DNA from 2 places in the Microbacterium resistens genome. Region 1 is predicted to be linked to the other one. Evidence: riboswitches for the same ligand, from Rfam matches in the RefSeq annotation. Region 1 holds a riboswitch; the other holds the start of a gene.
What was found. A riboswitch is a leader RNA that binds a small molecule or an ion and turns the genes downstream of it on or off. The one in region 1 is predicted to bind FMN.
Positions count from the first base shown of each region.

Region 2: it holds a riboswitch for FMN, as region 1 does, so the genes downstream of both, K8F61_RS06960 (6,7-dimethyl-8-ribityllumazine synthase) here and ribD (bifunctional diaminohydroxyphosphoribosylaminopyrimidine deaminase/5-amino-6-(5-phosphoribosylamino)uracil reductase RibD) in region 1, are expected to answer to the same signal.

Region 1 is NZ_CP082781.1:1,722,178-1,727,161, forward strand. It holds gene K8F61_RS08275 (hypothetical protein) at 1-5, shown strand, start outside; gene trpS (tryptophan--tRNA ligase) at 118-1,095, shown strand; gene K8F61_RS08285 (GNAT family N-acetyltransferase) at 1,248-1,817, shown strand; gene K8F61_RS08290 (Fpg/Nei family DNA glycosylase) at 1,872-2,747, shown strand; FMN riboswitch at 2,816-2,968, shown strand; gene ribD (bifunctional diaminohydroxyphosphoribosylaminopyrimidine deaminase/5-amino-6-(5-phosphoribosylamino)uracil reductase RibD) at 3,024-4,073, shown strand; gene K8F61_RS08300 (riboflavin synthase) at 4,073-4,744, shown strand; gene ribA (GTP cyclohydrolase II) at 4,741-4,984, shown strand, end outside.
Region 2 is NZ_CP082781.1:1,421,633-1,426,616, forward strand. It holds gene K8F61_RS06940 (GDSL-type esterase/lipase family protein) at 1-115, opposite strand, end outside; gene K8F61_RS06945 (DedA family protein) at 255-875, shown strand; gene K8F61_RS06950 (DUF5302 domain-containing protein) at 886-1,062, shown strand; gene K8F61_RS06955 (aggregation-promoting factor C-terminal-like domain-containing protein) at 1,179-2,429, shown strand; FMN riboswitch at 2,505-2,650, shown strand; gene K8F61_RS06960 (6,7-dimethyl-8-ribityllumazine synthase) at 2,663-3,097, shown strand; gene K8F61_RS06965 (FMN reductase) at 3,182-3,826, opposite strand; gene K8F61_RS06970 (LLM class flavin-dependent oxidoreductase) at 3,828-4,984, opposite strand, start outside.

The DNA.
Region 1 (4,984 bases):
GATGAGCACGTCTGCGAGCACCGCCCCGGCGATACCGCCCGCCCCGAAGGGCGACGAGAAGCGCTCCCGGCCCCGCATAGGATTGAGAGCGTGACGAAGCCCCGCCTCTACTCCGGAATGCAGCCCTCCGCCGACTCCCTCCAGGCCGGCAACTACATCGGAGCGCTGCTGCAGTGGCGGGACCTGCAGAGCTCCTACGACGCGTTCTTCTCCGTGGTCGACCTGCATGCGCTGACCGTCGCGCAGGATCCGGCGGAGCTGCGGGAGAAGACCCGGCGCACGGCCGCGCAGTACATCGCCGCCGGGATCGAGCCGTCGCAGTCCACGCTCTACGTCCAGTCGCACGTCCGTGCGCACGCCGAGCTCGCCTGGATCCTGAGCACCATCACGGGCTTCGGCGAGGCCGGACGGATGACGCAGTTCAAGGACAAGTCCTCGCGGTACGGCGCGGACGCGACCTCGGTCGGTCTGTTCACCTACCCCGTGCTCATGGCCGCGGACATCCTGCTCTACCAGACCGATGTCGTCCCGGTCGGCGACGACCAGAAGCAGCACGTCGAGCTCACCCGCGACCTCGCCGAGCGCTTCAACTCCCGCTTCGGGACGACGTTCACGATTCCGATGCCGGTGATCCAGAAGGACACCGCCCGCATCTACGATCTGCAGAACCCGACGTCGAAGATGTCGAAGTCCGCCGAGAGCGACGCCGGCGTCCTCTGGCTGCTGGACGACCCGGCGAAGTCCGCGAAGAAGATCATGCGCGCGGTGACCGACACCGAGGGCAGCGTTCGCTACGACCGGGACGAGAAGCCCGGGGTCTCCAACCTGCTCACGATCTACGCCGCGCTGACCGGACGACAGGTCGCCGCGATCGAGGACGAGTACGCGGGCCGCGGCTACGGCGATTTCAAGAAGGGTCTCGCCGAGGTCGTCGTGGAGGAGTTCGGGCCCGTGCGGGAGCGTGCGCAGGAGCTGCTCGCGGACCCGGCCGAGCTCGACCGCATCCTCGCGGCGAACGCCGCCCGCGCCGACGAGGTCGCCGACGCGACCCTCGCCGACGTCTACGACAAGGTCGGCCTGCTCCGCCGCGTCTGACGGTCCGCCGGGCCGGCGGTGCCCGTTTTGGGGCTCGTTACGGCACAAGAACACCCCGAAACGAGCCCCGAATCCCCGAACGGCGCCCCAAGAACCGGCGCTGACCGGGGCCGGGAACCGGGGCGGCGGCCCCTCCGAGATATCCTGGAGGGATGGATTCCGTCGTGCTGCACACCGATCGTCTCGTCCTCCGCCCGCCGACGGAGACCGACGTCGACGCGATCACCGCAGCATGCCAGGACCCCGAGATCCCGCGCTGGACGACGGTCCCCAGCCCGTACTCCCGCAAGGACGCGGAGGACTTCGTCGCCTTCGTCGCACAGGCCTGGGACGACGGCAACGAGGCCGTATGGGGCGTCTACCGCGACGAGTCCCTCATCGCGTGCGTCGGACTGCACCACATCACCGAACACCGCGCGGGCGGGCACGCAGAGCTCGGGTACTGGACCGCTCCCGCCGCACGCGGGCACGGCTACCTCAGCGAGGCGGCCCGCGCCGTCGTCGACTGGGGTTTCCGTGACCTCGGCCTCGCCCGCATCCAGTGGCAGGCGGTGGAGGGCAACATCCCGTCGGCGCGCACCGCCCGCGGCCTCGGCTTCCGCTTCGAGGGCACGCGCCGTCAGGCCCTCGTCAGCCACCGCGGCCGCGACGACGGCTGGACGGCGGGTCTGCTGTCGACCGACGACCGCTCCCCCGTCGATTGGCCGGTGGATCTGGGCTGACCGAGCGGGGACGAGACCGGCACGGATGTCGGCGTCCGGTGGCAGGATGGGCGCATGCCCGAGATGCCGGAGGTCCAGGGTCTCGTCGACTTCCTCGCCGAGAGGACGACAGGTCTGACGCTCACGCGCGCCGCGGTGTCCGCCATCGCCGCGCTCAAGACCTTCGACCCGCCGCTGACGGCGCTGCCCGGCGCCGCCGTGCGGGGCGTGCAGCGACACGGGAAGTTCATCGACCTGGACCTCGCGGCGCCGGGCGGCGAAGGCCTGCACCTCGTGTTCCATCTCGCCAAGGCCGGGTGGCTCCGCTGGTACGAGCAGGTGCCGACCGCCCCGGTCCGTCCCGGCCGCTCGCCGATCGCCCTCCGCGTGGCCTTCGACGACGACAGCGGCTTCGATCTCACCGAGGCGGGCACGAAGAAGTCCCTGGCCGTGTACGTCGTCCGAGACCCCGCAGAGGTCCCCGGGATCGCCCGGCTCGGCCCTGACCCCTTGGATCCCGCCTTCACGAGGGAGACGTTCGCCGCGCTCCTCGAGGGGCGACGCACGCAGATCAAGGGGCTCCTGCGCGATCAGGGGGTGATAGCCGGGATCGGCAATGCGTACTCGGACGAGATCCTGCACGCGGCGCGCATGTCGCCGTACGCGGCGGCCGCCTCTCTCGGCCCGGAGGACGTGACCCGGCTCTACGACGCCATGCACTCCACCCTGGCCGAGGCGGTGGCCGCGGCCTCCGGAAAGCCCCCGGCGGACCTGAAGGACGCCAAGCGGCGCGGGATGCAGGTCCACGGCCGACGCGGCGAGGCCTGCCCCGTCTGCGGGGACACCGTGCGCAGCGTCTTCTTCGCGGACCGGTCCCTGGAGTACTGCCCGACCTGTCAGACCGGTGGGAAGACGCTCGCCGACCGCCGCCTCTCGCGATTGCTCAAGTAACCCGGAGACGCGGGAAAGATGCAACGGAATAAGATCGGGGGTGATGCGTTGAGGAGACTCAGAGCATCAACGTGCTCCGGGGTCGGTGAGAATCCGAACCGGCGGTGAGAGTCCGCGAACCGAGGACGCGCCCCGCGCGACCGAGGCCGATCCGGTGGAATTCCGGAACCGACGGTGATGCGAGGCAGAGCCTCGTCAGTCCGGATAGGAGGCAGCACGCGAGTATTCGACGTGCGTCCCCGGAGCCATCGATCAGGTCGGAAAGGGACGACGCACATGACGACGACGGCGGCTGAGCGCGCGGCCATGACGCGCGCCATCGAGCTGGCCCGTCGCGGTCCCCGCGGCGTCAATCCGCAGGTCGGCGCCGTTCTGCTCTCCCCTACGGGTGAGACCCTTGCGGAAGGCTGGCATCGCGGCGCCGGGACCCCGCACGCCGAGGTCGATGCCCTGTCCCGCCTCGCTCCCGGCGCCGCGCACGGCGCCACCGCGGTCGTCACGCTCGAGCCGTGCAACCACACCGGTCGCACCGGCCCGTGCGCGGTCGCCCTCATCGAGGCCGGCGTGTCGCGCGTCGTCTACGCGCTGGACGACCCGGGAGAGCTGTCGGGGGGCGGGGCCGAGCGCCTGCGCGGCGCCGGCGTCGACGTCGAGGCCGGCGAGCAGGCGGACGCCGCCAGGGAGGTCGTCGCCGACTGGATGACCGCCCAGCGTCTCGGGCGCCCGCACGTCACCGTGAAGTGGGCCCAGAGCCTGGACGGACGCGCGGCCGCGGCCGACGGGTCGAGCCAGTGGATCACCGGCGCCGCCGCGCGCGCCGACGTGCACCGCCGTCGTGCCCGGGCGGATGCGATCGTCGTGGGCACGGGAACCGTCCTCGCCGACGACCCTGCGCTCACCGCACGCGACGGCGGCCGCCTTCTCGACCACCAGCCGGTCCCTGTCGTGATCGGCAGCCGTGCGGTCCCCGCCGACGCCGCGCTGCGACAGCACCCGCACGAGCCGATCCTGATCCCCGGACACGACCTCCGCGAGGCGTTGCTGCTGCTGCATGACCGCGGCCTCCAGCGCGTCTTCGTCGAGGGCGGCCCGACGCTCGCCAGCGCGTTCGTCGCCGCCGGGCTCGCGGACGCCGTCCTCGCCTACATCGCGCCGGTCCTGCTGGGAGGCCCCCGGCTCGCCCTGACGGACATCGGCGTCGCCGACATCTCCGGGGCGCGGCGCCTCGTCGTGGACGAGTGGCTGCCCCTCGGAGCGGATCTGCTCGCGATCGCCCGGCCCGCCTCGCCCCACGACCACGACGGACCCCCCGAAGGAGCAGCCTGATGTTCACCGGAATCATCGAGGAGGTCGGCGAGATCACCGCGATCGTCCCGGCCGGAGACGGCTGGCGGCTCACCGTGCGTGCTCCCCGCGCGGCCTCGGACGCCGTGCACGGGGAGTCGATCGCGGTGAGCGGCGTGTGCCTCACCGTCGTGGGCTCCACGACGGACACCTTCGACGCCGATGTCATGAAGCAGACCCTCGACGTCTCGGCGATCGCCGACGCGCAGGTCGGCACGCGGGTCAACATCGAGAAGGCGATGCCCGTCGGCGCCCGCCTGGGCGGGCACATCGTGCAGGGGCACGTGGACGGCATCGGCACGGTGCTCGACGTCCGCCCGGGTGCGCAGTGGAGCGTGCTGCGCGTCTCCCTGCCTGCGGACCTGGCGCCGCTGGTGGTGGACAAGGGGTCGATCAGCGTCGCCGGAACCTCCCTCACGGTCAGCGCCGTGAGCGCCCCCACGGCCGCGAGCGGACACTGGTTCGAGGTCTCCCTCATCCCCGAGACGCTCGCCGCGACCACTCTCGGCGCCCTCCGGGTCGGCGATCGGGTCAACCTCGAGACCGACGTCCTCGCCCGTCACGTCGAGCGCCTCCTGGCGTTCCGCGCGCACACTCCGGCAGCTCAGACCCCCGGCGCACCGGACGCCGGCACGGAAGGAGGCTCGCGATGAGCCTGTCCACCATCCCCGAGGCCCTCGACGCGCTGCGCGCCGGACGGCCCGTCATCGTCGCCGACGACGAGAACCGCGAGAACGAGGGCGACGTCATCCTGTCGGCCGAGCTGGCCACGCCCGAGTGGGTGGCCTGGACCGTGCGCTGGTCCTCCGGCTTCCTGTGCGCGCCCATGCCCGCCGACATCGCGGACGCCCTGAACCTCCCCCCGATGGTCGAGGTGAACGAGGATGCCCGCT
Region 2 (4,984 bases), 300 kb from region 1:
CGATCACGTGGGCCTCGTGGCCCGTGCGCTCCAGATGCCGGAGGATCTGCAGCACGGAACCGGTCACGCCGTTCATATGCGGGAGGAAGGATTCGGTGACGATCGCTACTCTCACGGTCCCAGGATGGCGGGGCGGATGCGCCCCGGACGCGCGAAGCCGGCCGGATCGCCCAGTGTTCACCGGATGCATGCGCGCCGGACACCGGCTATCCGCCCGTTGGTTTCCGTTCACCCGGCGCGACGACAGTGGATCCGTGCTTCCCGAGGGATTGGATGCCGTGCTCACCGGTCCGTGGGGACTGGCGCTCATGGCGCTGCTGGTCGTGGGCGACGCCTTCTTCGTCGTCGTGCCCGGCGAGATCGCGGTGACGGCGCTCGGCGCGCTCGCGGTGTCGCTCGGCTCGCCCGCGCTGTGGGCGGTCGTCCTCTGCGCTGCGGCAGCCGCCGCCGTCGGCGACGTGGCCTGCTATCTCATCGGACGCGGGGTCGGGGTCGAGCGGTGGCGGTGGATGCGCTCGCGCCGGGTCCGGGCGGCACTGGAGTGGGCGCGCGGCCGCCTGGATCGAGGGACCGCCACGGTGCTGTTCACCGCCCGGTTCGTCCCCTTCGCCCGGTTGGCGGTCAACCTCGTCGCCGGCGCGTCCCGGATCCACCCGCCGCGGTACCTGGGACTGGTGGTCCTCGCGGCGACAGGGTGGGCGGCCTACCAGGCGGCGATCGGAGCGGCGATCGCCGCGATCGTCCCGGGCGGGCCGCTGGTGGCGATCGTGGTGTCCGTGGCGCTGGCGGTCGGGATCGGCCTCCTGATCGACGTCGCCGTCACGGGAGCGCGGCGCGCCCGACGGCCCTCCCCTCCGCGGCGGGGCGAACAGTAGGCTGGCGCGCATGAGTACCGAAGACAATGCCGTCCCCTCTGAGGAGATGAAGCGCAAGTTCAAGGAGGCGCTCGAGAAGAAGAACGCGCGGCACCGCAACGGCGAGGCGCACCTCGACGGCGACTCCGCCGTCCACGCGACCGCGGCCCCGCAGATGAAGCGCGAGTTCCGACGCAAGAGCGGCTGAGACACCGTCGGCGAGGAGGGAGGACCGGTCCGTCCGGTCCTCCCTCCTCTCTGTCTCCGGCGGACGGCGAGCGGCCCGGGTGGCGATCCGCGCACGGGAGGATTAGCGTCGAGCGGGTGAGCACTGCACGATCGACCGCCCGCGGGCGTCACGCGCGCGCCGTCGGGGCGCGCCTGGGGAGCGCGCTCGTGCTCGCGGCCGGACTCCTCGTCGCCGCCCCCGTGGCCGGGCACGCCGAGGACTATCCGACGTGGGAGGACGTGCAGAGCGCCCGCGGCGACGAGCAGGCGACCCAGGCGCAGATCACACGGATCGAGACGGCGCTGAGCGCTGCGCAGTCGCAGGCCGCCACTACCTCGCGGACCGCCCTCGACGCGGCCACCGCCGCGAAGACCGCACGCGCCGAGGCCGACGCCGCGGCCCAGCGCGCCGAGTTGCTCGCGGCGCAGAGCGAGGACGCGGCCCGAGCCCTCGACGAGACCCGGAGCGCATCCGGGGCCCTGGCCGCCGGTCGCTATCGCGCCGAGTCCGCCGCGCCGACCGCCGTGCGGCTGTTCACCGCGGCCGATCCCGATGAGCTCCTCACCCGCCTCGGCGTCCTCGACCGTCTCGACGAGACCTGGGCGACGCTCGCCCGTCGCTCGCAGGCCGATGCCGCCCTGGCTTCGACGCTGCGCGATCAGGCGGCCGAGGCCGAGCGCGCCCGCGCCGCTCTCGCCGCCGACGCGGAGAGGGCGGCCCAGAAGGCCGCAGAGGCGGCGGACACCGAGGCCACGACGGTCTCCGGACTCCGGGGACACGTCGACACGCTCTACGCCCAGCTGGCCGCGCTGAAGGACACCACCGCGGAGACGGAGCGACGGTACTGGATCGGCCAGCAGCTCGAGAACGAGCCGCCGGCGGCGCCCCCTGCCGCTCCGGCCCCGGCGCCCGGAGGCGATCCCGCGCCGGCGCCTGCCCCAGCCCCGGCACCCGCCCCGGCACCGGAGCCCGAACCGGCCCCCGCGCCCGACCCGGAGCCCGCGCCCGAACCGGCTCCGGCACCGCCCGAGGTGATCGTCGATCCCCAGGGCGCCCAGGACTACGCGCGCGGAGCCCTCGCCGGATGGGGGTGGGGCGGGGACCAGTTCGAGTGCCTGGTGCTGCTGTGGAACCGCGAGTCCGGCTGGCGCGCCGATGCCATGAACCCGTCCAGCGGCGCCTACGGCATCCCGCAGGCGCTGCCCGGCGAGAAGATGGCGAGCGCGGGCCCGGACTGGCGGACCAACGGGCGCACGCAGGTGGACTGGGGACTCGGCTACATCGCGGACCGCTACGGCTCCCCGTGCGGTGCGTGGCAGCACTCCGAGAACACCGGCTGGTACTGAGTGACACCGGCTGGTGCCGAGCACTGAGCCATGGTGCCGCCGACAGGATCGCACGGTCGCCGGTGGTAGCGTCGTAGCCGTCCTCAGGGCGGGGCGGAAATCCCCACCGGCGGTGTCGCGGCGTTGTCCGCGCGAGCCCGCGAACGGTCCCCATGGCGGGGACCGCCGACCCGGTGCGAACCCGGGGCCGACGGTCACAGTCCGGATGAGAGAGGACGGAAAGAGGTTCCCTCATGTCCAAGATCGCCATCGTCGCCGCGCAGTGGCACGCCGAGATCGTCGACGAGGCCGTGACGGCGTTCATCGCCCGTCTCGGCGAGCTCGGTCTCGACGACGTCGACGTGTTCCGCGTCCCCGGCGCTTTCGAGATCCCCCTGCACGTGACGCGTCTCGCCCGCAGCGGCCGATATGCCGCCGTCGCCACCAGCGCGCTGGTCGTGGACGGCGGGATCTACCGGCACGACTTCGTCGCCGCCACGGTCGTGGACGCGCTCATGCGGGTGCAGCTCGACACGGACGTCCCGGTGTTCTCAGCGGTGCTGACGCCGCACCACTTCCACGGGCACCAGGAGCACAGCGACTACTTCAGCCGGCACTTCGCCGTGAAGGGGCGCGAGCTCGCCGACGCCGTGTCCGGCACGCTCACCAGCCTCGACGCGATCGGCTGATCGGGGTCCGATACCGACGATCGGGGCGCGGGGTGGGGCCGATCAGCCCCACCCCGCGCCCCGAACCACCCGGGTACGCCCCGCTCACTCTCCGGCGAGACCGCCGAGCAAGTGCCCGAAGGACTTCCCCTGGCCGAGGTACGTCGCCGGGTCGAACGGATCCGCACCGCCCGCCGGCTCCCGGCGGGCGATCGCCTCGGCGAGCTCCCGGGCGCCGCGCTCGACCCGCGAGCTCAACGGAGCGACGTCGTCCGCGTTCGCGCCCCAGTCGCTGGAGGCGGCGAACACGCCCGTCGGCACCGGCTCCGCGTGCAGGTAGGTGAACAGCGGACGGATCGCGTAGTCGATCGCGAGCGAGTGCCGGGCGGTGCCGGCGTTGGCCCCGATGAGCACCGGGGTACCGGTGAGCGCATCGGGGTCGAGCACGTCGATGAACGACTTGAACAGCCCCGAGTAGCTCGTCGAGAAGATCGGCGTGACCGCGATCACCGCATCGGCGGAGACGACGGTGTTGATCGCCGTCTCGAGCGCCGGGGGCGCGAAGCCCGTGAGCAGGTTGTTCGTGATGTCGTGGGCGAGGTCGCGCAGCTCGATCACGTCGACCGACACCTCGATGTCACGCTCCGCCAGGGCCTTGGCCGTCTCCGCCGCGAGGCGATCGGCGAGCATCCGGGTCGACGACGGGTTCGACAGCCCCGCCGAGACGACGGCGATACGACGTGCGTCCATGTCAGTTCGCTCCCTTCGTGGCGGCGGCGCCGAACGCCGACCCCGCGGCCGGCGGAACCGCTCCGCCGTCCTGGTACGGCGACCCGGCGGTGAGGTTGTCCCCGCGGTTCGCTCCCGGGCGCGCCTGGCGCGCCGGGCCGTCGCCGTACACGGCCTTCACCCGCGCGGCGTGCGTCGGGGCGTCGGGCACCGTCGCCGGCCGGTTCTGGGCCAGCTCCTTGCGCAGCACCGGGACCACCTCGCCGCCGAGCAGGTCGATCTGCTCCAGGACGATCTTGAGGGGCAGGCCCGCGTGGTCCATCAGGAACAGCTGGCGCTGGTAGTCGCCGAAGTGGTCGCGCATGGCGGCGTAGCGGTCGATCACCTGCTGAGGCGACCCCACGGTGAGCGGGGTCATCTCGGTGAAGTCCTCCATCGACGGTCCGTGTCCGTAGACCGGGGCGTTGTCGAAGTACGGACGGAACTCGTTCACGGCGTCCTGCGAGTTCGGGCGGATGAAGGCCTGCCCGCCGAGTCCGACGATGGCCTGCTCGGCCGTGCCGTGGCCGTAGTGCGCGTACCGCTGGCGGTACAGCTCGATCAGACGCTGGTAGTGCTCCTTCGGCCAGAAGATGTTGTTCGCGAAGAAGCCGTCACCGTAGTAGGCGGCCTGCTCGGCGATCTCCGGCGTGCGGATCGAGCCGTGCCACACGAACGGCGCCACGCCGTCCAGCGGACGCGGGGTGGAGGTGAAGCCCTGCAACGGCGTGCGGAACTTCCCCTCCCAGTCCACGACGTCCTCCCGCCAGAGCTTGTGCAGGAGCGCGTAGTTCTCGATCGCGAGCGGAAGGCCCTGACGGATGTCCTGTCCGAACCACGGGTACACGGGCCCGGTGTTGCCCCGGCCCATCATGAGGTCCATGCGACCGCCCGAGACGTGCTGCAGCATGGCGTAGTCCTCGGCGATCTTCACCGGATCGTTCGTCGTGATCAGGGTCGTCGAGGTGGAGACGATGAGCCGCTCCGTCTGCGCCGCGACCGCCGCAAGGAACGTCGTCGGGCTGGAGGACCAGAACGGCGGGTTGTGATGCTCGCCGATGGCGAAGACGTCCAGCCCCGCCTCCTCCGCGTGCTTGGCGATCGTGAGGGTCGCCTGGATGCGCTCGGCCTCGCTGGGCG